3 regions of the Lysinibacillus sp. FSL W7-1291 genome follow, and region 1 is predicted to be linked to each of the others. Evidence: a T-box and tRNA genes for the amino acid it is inferred to sense, from the RefSeq annotation. Region 1 holds a T-box; the other regions hold tRNA genes.

Region 1 (4,684 bases):
TTGTTCATTTTGCTGTGATGGTATGGCCCATAACCAAATAACTAGCGCCCCTAATGCAAGTAGAGCCCATATCCCCAGAGCGACGGTCCAGCTATTGCCGAAAATTTGATAAAATGTCACCGTTAAGGCCGCACTTAATGTAGCACCTACGCCAATGCCGAAGGAATAAATGCCAATCACAGTCGTAAAACGCTGTGGAAACTTTTTCTTAATAAAGGCATTTAAAATAGGACCAATCATCGCAATAGCTAAGCCTGCTGCAAAGCTTGTCACAATGAGCAAAGCGTAGCTTTCTTGTAAAAGGCGTAGTCCATTGGCAAGGACGAGAATAGCCACTAAAAATGTTATGGCGGATTTCGTGCCAACCTTTCGCTGAAGCGGTACAGCCAAAGGTGCAAATAAACCCATACAAAAAACGGGGATGGATGTCAGAAAACTCATACTTGTATTGGAGACATGTAAGGATGTCATCAGTACATTATAAAGTGGGCCAATCCCTGTTACTGCAGGTCTCATATTGAGTGCAACAAAAAATATACTGATGACCACTAGTATAAGTGAAAGGGTCCATTGTTTTTTTGCCATTTGTTCAATATCCTCTCTACTGCCACTCAACATTCATTGCTGAAAGAGTTTGTTTATTTATTCCTCTCTCCTTTTACCATGTTTTCGATAGACGGTCAATCTTGGGACAGTTTCTTGAAAATGGCTGTTTTTTATCTTGATTCAGTAGATGTCACATATTTTCAGGTAATTCAATGCCCAATAAGGCGAATGATTCTTTTAAGACAATCGCAACACATGAACAAAGTGCTAGACGTGACGCTTGATATTCATCATCCGCTAATATTTTCTGTTGGGCATAATATTTATTCAATAAACGGGCCAATTGTAAGGCATATTTCGCTATTAGGGACGGGTCAGCCTGATCAAAAGACGTAGCTACCACTTTCGGAAACTGCTCCAGTAATAAAACAATCGGCCAAGCCTGCTCTCCTAATGGCTGGAAGGTCATCACTTCAGCTGGGGCGTTTGCTTTTTCTAAAATGGAGCAAAGACGGGCATACGTATACTGTACATAAGGACCTGTTTCACCTTCAAAATTCATCATTTGCTCGATCGAAAATTCAATATCATTGAGGCGATGGTATTTCAAATCATTAAATATAACTGCGCCAACCCCAACTTGCTGGGCTACTCGCTCCTTGTTAGGAAGATGGGGATTTTTCTCTTCGATATTACGCTTCGCCGTCGCAATGGCCTCTGCTAGCACATCTGCTAATAACACCACTTTGCCTTTACGGGTCGACATTTTTTTGCCATCCTTGAGCATCATCCCAAATGGGACGTGCTGTAGATTTTTGGCCCAAGCATAGCCCATTTTTTCGATGACTTGAAAAAGTTGTTTAAAATGGAGGGATTGCTCATTGCCAACAACGTAGAAAATCTTTTCTGGCTGGTAATGCTGTTGGCGATACAGGGCAGCAGCTAAATCGCGTGTCGCATAAAGCGTGGCTCCATCTGTTTTCGTCATTAAGCATGGGGGCATTTCCTCCATCTCCACAACATACGCCCCATCTGATTCCACTAGGAGCCCTTTTTCTTGTAGTTCTGTCACAACAGGCATCATTTTGTCATTGTAAAAGGCTTCTCCTGTAAAAGCATCAAAGTGAATTCCTAGCAACTCGTATATTGATTGAAATTCTACTAATGATACATCTCGGAACCATTGCCATAATGCCAGTGCCTCTGCATCGCCATCCTCCAATGCTTTAAAGGCGGCACGTGCCTGTTCAATCAGTGCTGGGTCTTGCTCTGCCTCTTCATGAAACTGCACATAAATCTTTAATAGCTCCACAATTGGTGACGCGGTAATGGCTTGCTTATCACCCCAATGTTGATAAGCCACAATAAGCTTACCGAACTGTGTACCCCAGTCCCCTAAATGATTGATGCGAATCGCTTGATAACCATTTTTTTCTGCCATATTGGCTAAAGCATTCCCAATGACTGTTGAACGTAAATGCCCCATCGAGAATGGCTTCGCAATATTAGGAGATGAAAAATCTAGGACGACAGCTCCCATCCCCGTTTGATTAGTTCCATATGATTGTTTTGCTTGCATGATGTTGCTTAGCACTTGTTGCGTCGCTTTTTGTTGATCTAGAAAAATATTGACATAGCCTCCAACAGCTTGCACACGCTGGATATTGTCATTGTTTAATTGACTTGCTATATCCGCTGCAATAGTTTGTGGTGACTTTTTCCATCTTTTTGCTAAGGTAAAACAAGGAAATGCCACGTCCCCTAGCTCCGAGCTTTTTGGTTTTTCTAATAATGACGCAATATCATCTGCTGTTAATTGATGATTTACTACTTCTGCCATACTTTCAGCGATTTGTTTATTCATCTTGATCCTCCTCCTGTCCAAATAAAAAAGCCCCCGTCTCTAAAATTAGAGACGAGAGCATTATAATCCCGTGGTACCACTCTAGTTGCCATTTAATATGACCACTTTCCATTGTTAACGAGGTGACGCCCCGCTATTCTCTACTACTTGTTCGAGAATCTTCTCCAAAGTGCGCTTCATTCATGGTTTCTGCATTAGGCTCACACCACCCCTAACTCGCTTGCCAGTTGTCCATCAATTACTCTCTTCTTCATCGAATTTTTCTATGATTTTGACATATATTACAGGATTTCCTTATTGGCGTCAACCATTTTTAAAATATAATGTCGATACTTAGCAATTGACATATCGAGATAATTCGATATATCATTGCGATATGGAACCAATTGAAATTTTCAAAGCGTTATCAAACGAGACTAGGCTAAACATCTTACAGTGGCTGAAGGAACCTGAGGAACATTTCCCAAAAGTGAGTATCGAAGGAGGCGTATGTGTTGGTGATATTCAGGAGAAAGCTAAAACTTCTCAATCAACCGTTTCTCACTACTTAAATATGATGCAAAAGGCTGGACTTCTCGAATCTTTTCGTCATGGTCAATGGACATATTATAAATTAAAAGAAGAAACGATTCATCAAATTGCCTCGTTTCTTGTATCAGATACCCAAAATGATTAAAATTGGGTTTCTGTTTAAAATGCCATATCGATTATTCACGATAAATAGATACGCTATAGACATTTGCACAATATATCGAAATTTCTCGATATATTGATATAAAGGAGTGATGTTTTTTGATTATGAATAAAGAAAATGCATTTAGCAATAAACATAAAATTTTAGCCTTCACATTAACCTTATTAACGTTTGTCATGGGAACAAGTGAATTTGTTATTGTAGGATTATTAACGGAGGTCTCTACAGATTTAAGTATACCAATTGCCACAGCTGGTTCCTTGATTTCTGGATTTGCTATCGCCTATGCGATTGGTACACCCATCCTAACCGGTTTTGTTAGTAGATTTGCAAAATATCCACTCATGTTAGTATTGATTTCCCTCTTTATACTCGGAAATATTGTAAGTGCCCTCTCTAGTTCCTATGGTATTTTAATAACTTCCAGAGTTGTTACGGCTGTTGTCAGCGGCGTGCTTACAGCATTAGCCATGTCCATAGCGAATGATAGTATGCCAAAAGAAAAAAGATCCTCTATCATTGCTTTCATATTTGCGGGCTTTACCATTGCCAACGTCATGGGTGTACCTCTAGGAACAATGGTTGGACAATGGAGTAATTGGCACATGACATTTTGGTTAACGGCAGCTTTAGGCGGGATTGCCTTTATCATCAGCATGTTTGTGCTACCTCGAAATATCAAAGCAACAAAAAGTTCACTATCAGAGCAATTAAGTTTATTTAAGCAACCTAAAATCATTCTAGCATTCTTCATTCCTGTTTTTACGATTGCTGGAACATACACAATCTATACTTTTATTACGCCCATTTTACAACAAAAACTTGGTATTGAAACGAAATACATAGGTATTGTTCTCTTAATCTATGGCTTCTTTTCAATCTTTAGTAATCTTTTAGCTGGCAAGATTGCTCAGCATAACGGTTTAGGTAAATTGCGCTATACGTTCATTATTCAGGCCATTATCTTATTTACTCTGTATTTTACGATGTCCTCTATGTGGTTAGGGCTACTGACTATTATGTTAATGGCTGTCATGCTATATGCTGTTAATGCAACTGTCCAACTCTACTTCATGGATTTAGCTGAAAGATATTCTCCCTCTGCAAAAGACTTTGCATCCTCATTAACCCCTGTAGCTGTTAATGTGGGGATTGCATTAGGTTCTGCAATAGGAGGATTTGTCGTAGCTTCTGGCAGTCTAGACAAACTTTCGTGGGCTGGTGGCATCTTAGCGCTCATAGCCTCAGTGTTAACATTTATGAGCTATAGATTAAATCAAAAGGATCAAATTTAATACTTCCGTTTAACACTATATGTAAAGGTTGCTTGAAACAAAAGGAGATCTCTGACTGAGTGAGGCTGCCCATAGTGGAAATCAACGGCTTTATATTATTGTAAAATAAAAAAACTGTAGGCAAACGCTCAAATTTTTCGAACTTGTCTACAGTCTGAAACATTCCTCAAGAAGAGGAATGCTTCTTTTCTACATAATGAATGACATCAGCCATGATGGCGTACATCTCTTTTAATTTTAATTTCTTATTGTCTGAAATTTTCTTTGCTACTTTTTCAGTGACAA
Region 2 (4,684 bases), 1.5 Mb from region 1:
ATAATGGATTGATTGTATATGGTAAGATGAACATATACATAGAAATCATGATTGAAAGGGGGGCATGATATGTCTTTTGCTTCAGAAACAAAAAAGGAATTAACGCAAATAGAAGCGGACAATCATTGTATGAAAGCAGAAGTTTCTGCCCTAATTCGTATGAATGGTTCATTATCCTTTGCAAATAAACAACTAAGTTTAGACGTGCAAACTGAAAACGCTGCAATTGCTAGAAGACTATATACGATTATGAAAAAATTGTATCCGTACAATGTAGAATTGCTTGTTCGTAAGAAGATGCGACTGAAAAAAAATAACGTGTATATTTGCCGTGTAAGAGAAGGTGCGCGCGAGCTGCTAATTGATTTAGAAATCATCTCAGACGACTTTCAATTTAACCATACAATCTCAAGAAAGCTCATCAAAAAGAGTGGTCAAAAAAGAGCTTATTTAAGAGGAGCATTTTTAGCAGGAGGTTCTGTCAACAATCCAGAAACATCAGCCTACCATTTAGAGATTTATTCTTTGTATAAAGAGCATGGTGAGGCATTGATGGATTTGATGAATGAATTTGAACTTAATGCCAAAACAATTGAACGAAAAAAAGGTTTTGTCACCTATTTAAAGGAAGCAGAGAAAATTTCAGATTTCCTTAATATTGTTGGTGCACATCAGGCCATGATGAAGTTTGAGGATGTGCGCATATTGCGAGATATGCGAAATAGCGTCAACCGTATTGTGAACTGTGAAACAGCCAACTTAAACAAAACTATTGGTGCAGCATTACGACAGGTAGAGAATATTCGATTTATTGAAAATTCAATTGGTCTGGATCAGCTACCAGAAAAGCTACGTGAAATAGCACGTCTACGGGTAGAATATCAGGATGTGACATTAAAAGAGCTTGGTGAAATGGTATCAAGTGGAACGGTTAGTAAATCAGGTGTTAACCATCGATTGAGAAAAATTGATGAGATTGCTGATGCATTAAGACGCGGTGAAAAAATAGGTGGTTAAGTTTTCATACTTTTCAGGTATGAATGTCATGCGTAATCGCTTATTGTTCTTTTGCTAGTAAGTGAGGTAAGATAAAACTAATAGATGAACGGTAGTGAAGGGGAGTTTTGAGTATGATTGAGAGAAGAGTCCAGGTCAAATTAAAATTAGGACTACAAGCTAGACAAGCAGCACTATTTGTGCAGGAAGCAAATCGTTTTAGTGCGGATATCTTTCTGGAAAAAGACGAGAAAAAAGTAAATGCCAAATCCATTATGGGTGTCATGAGCTTAGCAGTCGCTAAAGGCACTGAAGTTACTTTAAGTAGTGACGGCAGCGATGCGGAGCAAGCGGTTACAGCATTGGCTACAATTATCGAAAATGAAGACTAACATTCATTGAACACAAAAGGCATCACAGAGCAAATCTGTGATGCCTTCATAGTGTTGAAAAACAAAACCATCCATAGCGTTTTTGTGAAAGGTGAAAATGGATTTCCATTGCAGGCTACTTGCTTTCCTGTGGGCGAGCGCCGAGCAGCTTCCTCCGCTACCGCTCCGTTTAGAGGCTCGCCTGTCTCGCTATCCCACGGGAGTCAAGTAGCCTTCCACCCCAATTCATAAAAATGTTTCTTTTTAGAAAGGTTTTCAAATAAAGTGAAGGTATTCACTACGCTTTATGGAGAAGTGTTGTCATCCATCACTTCTCCGCATTGAAAATAAGAGCCTATCCTCTTTCTAATAATATAAATAAAGGGCTATTTTGTTCAGGAAAAGACACTTTTGCAGAATGGTTGATGGGAGTGGAGCCAGCGTCACTCCTAGGGGATTAGCGTCCTAGAGGAGCCCCTGGAGCGAATGCAGTGATCAGCGGACACCCCCTGGAAAGGACGCTGGCGGAACGGAAATCAACCCCTCGCCTTTCAAAATGGCTGTTTCTGCCGTTGACATCACCTTTTTTCAACAACACGAAAGGCATCACAGAGCGAGTCTGTGATGCCTTCTCATTTTTATTTATTATCGCTACGGTGCATAATGTGATCGATTAAACCATATTCTTTAGCACGTTCAGCAGTCATGAAATTATCACGATCTGTGTCTCTAGCAATGACTTCAAGTGGTTGGCCTGTGCGTTCAGATAAAATGCCATTTAATTTTTCACGTAAGAATAAAATACGTTTAGCAGCAATTTCAATTTCTGTCGCTTGACCTTGTGCGCCACCTAGTGGTTGGTGAATCATTACTTCTGCATTTGGTAATGCAAAACGTTTACCAGGCTCACCAGCAGCTAGTAAGAAAGCACCCATTGATGCAGCCATACCAATACAAATTGTTTGAACTTGTGGTTTAATGATTTGCATTGTGTCATAAATAGCCATACCAGCCGTAATTGATCCACCTGGTGAATTAATGTAAAGAGAGATATCTTTATCTGGATCTTCCGCTTGTAGGAAAAGAAGTTGTGCAACAATGGAGTTAGCCACATTGTCATCAATAGCGCTTCCTAAAAGAATAATACGGTCTTTAAGTAGACGTGAATAAATGTCATATGCACGTTCACCGCGACTTGTTTGTTCAATAACTGTAGGAATTAAATTCATGTTAAATCCTCCTTAAAAAACTAAATTCGAATACCTTTGCTGAAAATTTCCATTGTTATTTCAGCTGTATCCTTATCATACACATTATAGTCAGGGAAGGTCAAATATTAACCCTGCTAAAGTGAAATAAAAAAAATAAAATGTTTTTGCATTCTATGGTTGAATTATATGTGATAGGCTTGTATAATAATTGAGGTTATAAGTTTAAAGTACAGTACACTATTTTGCAGGTATGCTTCAAAAAATGAGGGTTATCTACATCATGCTTTTCGTAAGCCTAGAGTGAGTACTTTTTTTTTGTGCCTTTGCCCTCGTGGTGTAATGGATAACACGTAAGATTCCGGTTCTTGCACTGGGGGTTCGATTCCCTCCGAGGGCGCCATTTTACTGAATATAGATAGACTTGTTATAGCTCATCTCCTAATAAGTAGTTTAGCAGCCTGCTTAGCGGAGATCGAGAGGGAGATATAGGTGCAATACTGTCCTATTTGGCATTATTCCCCTATTTATTCCTTTCAAACCTTCAAAAAAGCAATAACTCCAAATTATTTTTTAGTGGACATACTGTACGTGAAGACTAGAAATAGTCGAAAAAAAGAATCCTATCTGAGGGGATTCTTTTTTTTTGCCTAAATTTATCGAAATTTGGTGTGGATTGTAGTGTATATATATTAATTTTAGATTAGATTTCTTGTTATTTATACATGTTTCTTCTAATTATATAAGTTTATTATAAATTAATATGAAAAAATATTTAGTTTTATGCGAAAAGTTGTTGTCTAAATACTATAATATTAATATAATTGACCTAATAGTCTAACATTTCCGAATTGCGAAAAATAATACGCATTTCGGAAAATTATTGAAATAGGGGGAAATACAATGAAGAAAACAGGTTGGATGCTACTGATGATGGTTGCAGCATTAACATTAGCACTTGCAGGATGTGGTACAAAGGATGGTGCATCTTCAGGAAGCTCATCTTCAGAAGATGGTAAGAAAATATATAAAGTTGGTACAGAGGCAACTTTCGCACCATTTGAATCTGTTGACGATTCAGGGAAAATTGTGGGGATTGATGTCGATGTTTTAAAAGCTATTGCTGATGAAATGGACTTTGAAGTTGACTGGAATAACATTGGTTGGGAGCCAGTTTTCCAAACAATTAAAAACGGTGAAACAGATATTGGTGCTTCAGGAATCACAATTACTGAAGAGCGTAAAGAATCATTTGATTTTACAGAGCCTTATTATGAGTCTCAATTATTGATTGTTGTAAAAGAAGATTCAAAAATTAAATCTCTAGCTGAACTAAAAGATAAAAAGGTATCAGTACAAATTAATGCTACAGGTCATATGGCGGCGAAAAAGCTACAAGGGGAAGCAAGTACAAATATTATGGCGTTTGAAAGTCAACCAATCGCAATTCAAGAGATGTTAAACGGTAACGTTGATGCAGCTATTGGAGACAATGCGGTAGTTTACGAATACATTAAAGCGCATCCAGATCAAAAACTAAAAGTAATCGAAGATGATGCATTTGAAAAAGAATATTATGGCTTTATGGTTCAAAAAGGAAACAAAGAGCTATTAGATAAATTAAATGAAGGTCTTAAAAAGATTAAAGAAAACGGTAAATTAAAAGAAATTACAGGTTCTGATTTCAAGTAATAAATGAATGATGACGCCCCTAGTATGCTAGCGGCTCATTCACTTTAAAGGGGAAATGGGGTTTTCGGATGGACATCTTTGACTTACGCTGGGACATTGTCTGGAACTACCGAGATATGTTTATACGGGGTATTGGCGTAACAATTATTTTGACACTTAGTGGTTATTTTGGAGGTATTCTATTAGGACTATTTTTAGGCCTAGGAAAATTATCGAGTAAAAAATGGATTTATTGGCCATCAAAATTATATATCGATTTATTCCGTGGAACACCAATGCTTGTGCAAATTTTATTAATTCACTTAGCAGTTATTCCAACAATTTTTGGTCATTCTTTAGGATATATGGTGTCAGGGATTACAGCGCTCGTATTAAACTGTGCTGCTTACAATGCGGAAATTTTCCGTGCAGGTATTC
Region 3 (4,684 bases), 1.0 Mb from region 1:
AGAAGATGTCCAGCTTATTGAAGGGCTTCTCCAGCTTATGCAACAATACGAAGCAGATTATACGAATACGTTTATCGCTTTAACCTTTGAGCAAATGGAAGATACCCCATTAATGAATGCATCAGGGTTTCAAGAATGGCATCAAAAATGGACGGAGCGATTAGCGAGACAGCAGCAAACGAAAGAAATGTCACAACAATTAATGCGTCAACATAATCCTGCTGTTATTCCTCGCAATCACAGGGTAGAAGAAGCTTTAGAAGCAGCTGTAGAACGAGACGACTATCGTGTTATGAATAATTTATTAAAAGTCCTTGCTCAGCCTTATGCCCATACGAAAGAGCAACAAGAATATGCTGCATTACCTGAACCGTCTAATCAACCATATCGTACTTTTTGTGGCACATGAGTAAAAACGAGAGACATTCATTCTCTCGTTTTTTATTGTATATAGGCACTCTACAGAATCCGATCGCATACTCTATGTATGAATAAAGATAAAGGAGAATGGGGTCGGTGCATAAATTTTCAAAAGGTTGGTTTGTCAAAGAGTTACGAGCTCATGGGATAATGGTTCATCCTCAATTTAAAAACCATTTAGGCTTATTTAAAGAATCTGAATTACGAAATTTATATTATCGGTATGTTGAAATAGAATATGCTGAGCAAGATCAATAGTCCAGTTGTTTGAATAACTCCTTTCTAGGAAAAGCTAGTAGTTAGAAAGGAGTTTTTCTATGTGGATGATGACACAGACATGGCAAGATGTTCTATTTTTACACTGGCCCATAGACCCCAAAGAGTTAGAAAAACATCTACCTGAGGAACTAAAACTTGAACTCTTTGAACAAAATGCTTGGCTAAGTGCTGTCTTTTTTAAAGTTCATCGACATCGACTACGATTTCTACCAACCATTCCTGGGATGAATATCTATTTACAATTGAATGTCCGAACATATGTAGAGTATAACGGCATGAAAGGCATCTATTTTTTTCATTTAGATGTCACGAATTATTTCGTGTCAAAAATCACGGCATTAGGTAGTTTACCATACCGCTTCTCCAAAATCTTAGCAAAACAAAGAGAAAATCACTTTTCATATACAAGCCATTACAAAGCCTGTGACGAAAGATTAAGGGTTACTTATACAATAGAAGATCACACGAATACTAATTTTGACCAATGGATTGTAGAACGTTATCATTCATGGGCCAAGTGGAAGGATACCCTTTTTCGAATTGATATCCACCACTCACCATGGGAATTACAGCGGGCAAGCGCAACGATTCACAGTAATACATTAGCTTCTTTTATGAAGGGGAATTTTCAGGGAACGCAGCCTATTGCTCATTTTGCTAAAAACAAAGTAGCGAAAGTTTTTCCACCAGTAGTTGAACGCAAATAAATGGGATTTTTACATTAAAAAAGATAACAAAATTGCATCACAATGGCGCCAGCAATCATATCTGACATGGCTAGAGCTTCTGCTTCAATTTCATCAAAAACGTCTATATCAGCTTGATAATCTTTCTGGATCATCGTCACGGCTTCATTTTTCGTTAAAGCTAAATGCGTATAAAACATTTTTTGGACAGCCTCTCTACTTAAGTAAGGATTAATCGTATGCAAAAATAGCGCAATATCATCTGCATTGCGATACCATTCCTTCTCTTTTGCTTCCGCTATGGTAGCATCTCCTTTAGAAGCAGCTGTCACTAATTGAGCAGCCAGCAGCAGATGTTCTTTAATTAATGCTGTATATCGATCTGCTATAGAGTCGCCGTAAAAGGGACGTAGACAATTTCCTAAATCAGTCGCATTTCGTAACAGACGCTGCTGCACAAAAGGAAGATCAGGTAAATTGAAGACAATGCTAATAATCGTCATTCGCGTCCAATTGACATGCTCTATCCAAAGTAAGCGATTCATCGCCATAAAATCAGCTTCGGCTTTACTGATACAGCGCCGGTAATCATGTGCATGTAAAAAGTGACGAATCAGTGCCATATATTGAGTAGAGGGGGCTTGATACAGCTGGCTTAATGAAAAACCATTTGAATAGGGGGACAAGGCTTCACTCCTTCTTGTTCTTTCTCCTACAGTAGCATACTCTAAGGAAACTCTGGGTATGAAGAACAAGTAAGGAAGAGCAAATGACAAAACTACTCTTCATACATCATTTTCTTTGTCATGCCGCCATCGACCGTAAGATTAATGCCTGTCACAAAATTATTTACGGGGTTTGTTAAATAGAGACAAGCCTGTGCGATATCTTCAGGCACACCAACCCTTCCTGATAAATGCTGTACATGATCGACTGGTCGAAGTGCCTCATAATCGCCTGTTTCAATCCAGCCAGGCGAAATACAATTCACCGTGATTTGATCAGGACCTAAAGACCGCGCTAAAGCATGTGTTAACGCCACAATACCACCTTTTGTAGCCGCGTAGGCTTCTGTATTAGGTTCTGACATCTCAGCCCGTGTAGATGCTAACGAAACAATCGAACCACCTTTCACATTGCGCCTCATCACCTTCGCAGCCTCTCTGGCACAGAAAAAGGCACTCGTTAAATTTGTGTGTAGTAGATGATTCCACTCCTCAAACGTCACATCATAAGGAGAGATATGCTGAAACTGCCCAGCATTATTAATTAAAATATGAATAGTCCCATATTGCTCAACAGCTCGTTGCATTAACTGAACGATATCCTGTTCCTTCGTTACATCTGTTTGAACAAATAAAACAACGTAGCCTTGTGCAAGCATATCCTGTTCTAATTGTTGACCTAAACCGTCATTTAAATCAGCAATTACCACCTTTGCGCCATGCCGTGCATATGCAAGTACAATCCCTTTGCCAATCCCTTGTGCGCCACCTGTAACAACAACGACCGAATCCTTAAACATCTACATACCTCACAATTTTTTATCGCCAATAGTGTAGCAAATATTTTCATATTCGTCTTCTTGAGAGGAGTAAGACATGGTATAATCGAAGCTGTGGCAACATATGATGAACAATATGAGGCAAACCTTGCCTACATAGTAAAATTAATGTTGACATTATGCCATAAAGTACATATAATAAGTATTGTCCTTCCTATGAAATACATAGAAACGACACCATGTCTCAGTAGCTCAGCTGGATAGAGCAACGGCCTTCTAAGCCGTCGGTCGGGGGTTCGAATCCCTCCTGGGACGTCAATAACAAATCAAAGGTTAATTTTTAACCAAATTGAAAAGCGCTTGAAACCTTATGAACAATAGGTTTTGAGCGCTTTTTTTGTTTATATTAATATTTTTAAGAATCGCATAGAATAACATATAAAAAATAAATTAGGTAAACAAAATGTAAACATGGTGAACAAAGAAATTAAAATGGAACAGACGAATTGATAAAAGATCCTACAGTTAAAGATCGTTATACAAAAGAATTTGTTTCGTTTAAAGAAGGACAAAGAGTTAGGGTTGCAATTCAAAAAGGGAGTTCATGGTCAGGGTCATATTCAAAGTATGATTGGATTATAGTATCAATGTTCCCTGTATTTTAAATTTATGTTACAATCTATATTATGGAAATTTTTAAAGAAAGTGACTATGGGATGGGAAATAATAAAATTATACAAAATGTGAAACAAACTATTTCTGGGATTGAAATTGGGTATTTTACCACTGCCAAGAGTTATATTTACGATGAATATTTTAAATATTTTAATGATGAGGATCAAGAAACTAAAAAATATGCATTACTACTTTTTACATGCATGTTAGGTAACTGGTATAATCAATCGACTTTTGTCTTTAAACCTGAAAAGGAACGTTTACAATATAACAATGAAAAAGGAGCAAAATTTTTTAATTTTGAGGACTATATAACTTCATTGTTAGATAACTATCAAAATATTAAACGAGAATTTCCTTATATGTTTGAAATAATTGTTGTTTATTTACTTCTGATAGAGAAAGATAAACATTTGAGTTATGAAGAATGGTTTCCGGAAATTAATCCAGAAATATTTAAAGAACTCAGGGAGGAAATTTTAATTCCCAACAGAAATTTGGTCAATGATTGCCATCCAATAAAATATTTATTTAGAGAAGTTGGAATAAAACCTTTTTTCAAAGGTGATTTTTTTAATGAATAAATACTAAAGCCACATTCAAAAAAGAGTGTGGTTTTTATTTTGTTAACTCATAAAAATAAATAAGTAAGAAAATGAATTTCTTAATACCAGAGAAGTTCGCAAAAAACAGTGTGAATTGATATTATCAAGTTTTATTAAAAGCGTTGATTACTTCCATCCCACTTGTCCCATGATATAGATAGATGGGGGGTGTTGGTTAATGGATTATGAATATACTGTAAAGTTTTACTTTGAAGAAAGTCGTGAAGAAGAATATAAAATCAAGACTAATATTGGACAAGAAACTTTTGCAGAAGAAATTACTAATGGATTCAATGAGAAGTCCTGGTATTCATTTACTGAAACAGAAAATTATAAAACGGTATTAATTAATACTAAAAATGTTTATAAGGTATCAGTAGTGCAAGACACTGTAGAATTTGATTAATCATTATAAGTCACATCCAAAGGTAGTGACCTTTTAATGTTAAAGTTTTAGTTATGCAGCTAATTGGCTGGCATGAGTTCGGTAATTTACTGGCTCAAGCCAGCCAGTT

Evidence for each region. The T-box of region 1 lies ahead of argS (arginine--tRNA ligase). A T-box ahead of a tRNA ligase gene usually reads a tRNA of that ligase, here a tRNA-Arg.
Region 2: it has a tRNA-Arg gene. The T-box ahead of argS (arginine--tRNA ligase) is inferred to sense a tRNA for this amino acid. The anticodon was not compared.
Region 3: it has a tRNA-Arg gene. The T-box ahead of argS (arginine--tRNA ligase) is inferred to sense a tRNA for this amino acid. The anticodon was not compared.

Annotation. Positions count from the first base shown of each region.
Region 1 covers NZ_CP151994.1:2,226,721-2,231,404, reverse strand. Annotated here, with positions in the region: gene NST76_RS10910 (MFS transporter) at 1-585, opposite strand, end outside; gene argS (arginine--tRNA ligase) at 737-2,416, opposite strand; T-box leader at 2,455-2,673, opposite strand; gene NST76_RS10900 (metalloregulator ArsR/SmtB family transcription factor) at 2,787-3,086, shown strand; gene NST76_RS10895 (MFS transporter) at 3,209-4,399, shown strand; gene NST76_RS10890 (FAD-dependent oxidoreductase) at 4,566-4,684, opposite strand, start outside.
Region 2 covers NZ_CP151994.1:3,709,270-3,713,953, reverse strand. Annotated here, with positions in the region: gene NST76_RS18000 (YvcK family protein) at 1-4, shown strand, start outside; gene whiA (DNA-binding protein WhiA) at 70-1,017, shown strand; gene NST76_RS17990 (HPr family phosphocarrier protein) at 1,131-1,388, shown strand; gene clpP (ATP-dependent Clp endopeptidase proteolytic subunit ClpP) at 2,006-2,596, opposite strand; tRNA gene NST76_RS17980 (tRNA-Arg) at 2,904-2,978, shown strand; gene NST76_RS17975 (basic amino acid ABC transporter substrate-binding protein) at 3,479-4,267, shown strand; gene NST76_RS17970 (amino acid ABC transporter permease) at 4,336-4,684, shown strand, end outside.
Region 3 covers NZ_CP151994.1:3,222,368-3,227,051, reverse strand. Annotated here, with positions in the region: gene NST76_RS15630 (YdiU family protein) at 1-409, shown strand, start outside; gene NST76_RS15625 (DUF2639 domain-containing protein) at 508-678, shown strand; gene NST76_RS15620 (DUF2071 domain-containing protein) at 738-1,406, shown strand; gene NST76_RS15615 (hypothetical protein) at 1,421-2,071, opposite strand; gene NST76_RS15610 (glucose 1-dehydrogenase) at 2,164-2,910, opposite strand; tRNA gene NST76_RS15605 (tRNA-Arg) at 3,131-3,204, shown strand; gene NST76_RS15600 (hypothetical protein) at 3,606-4,148, shown strand; gene NST76_RS15595 (hypothetical protein) at 4,348-4,575, shown strand.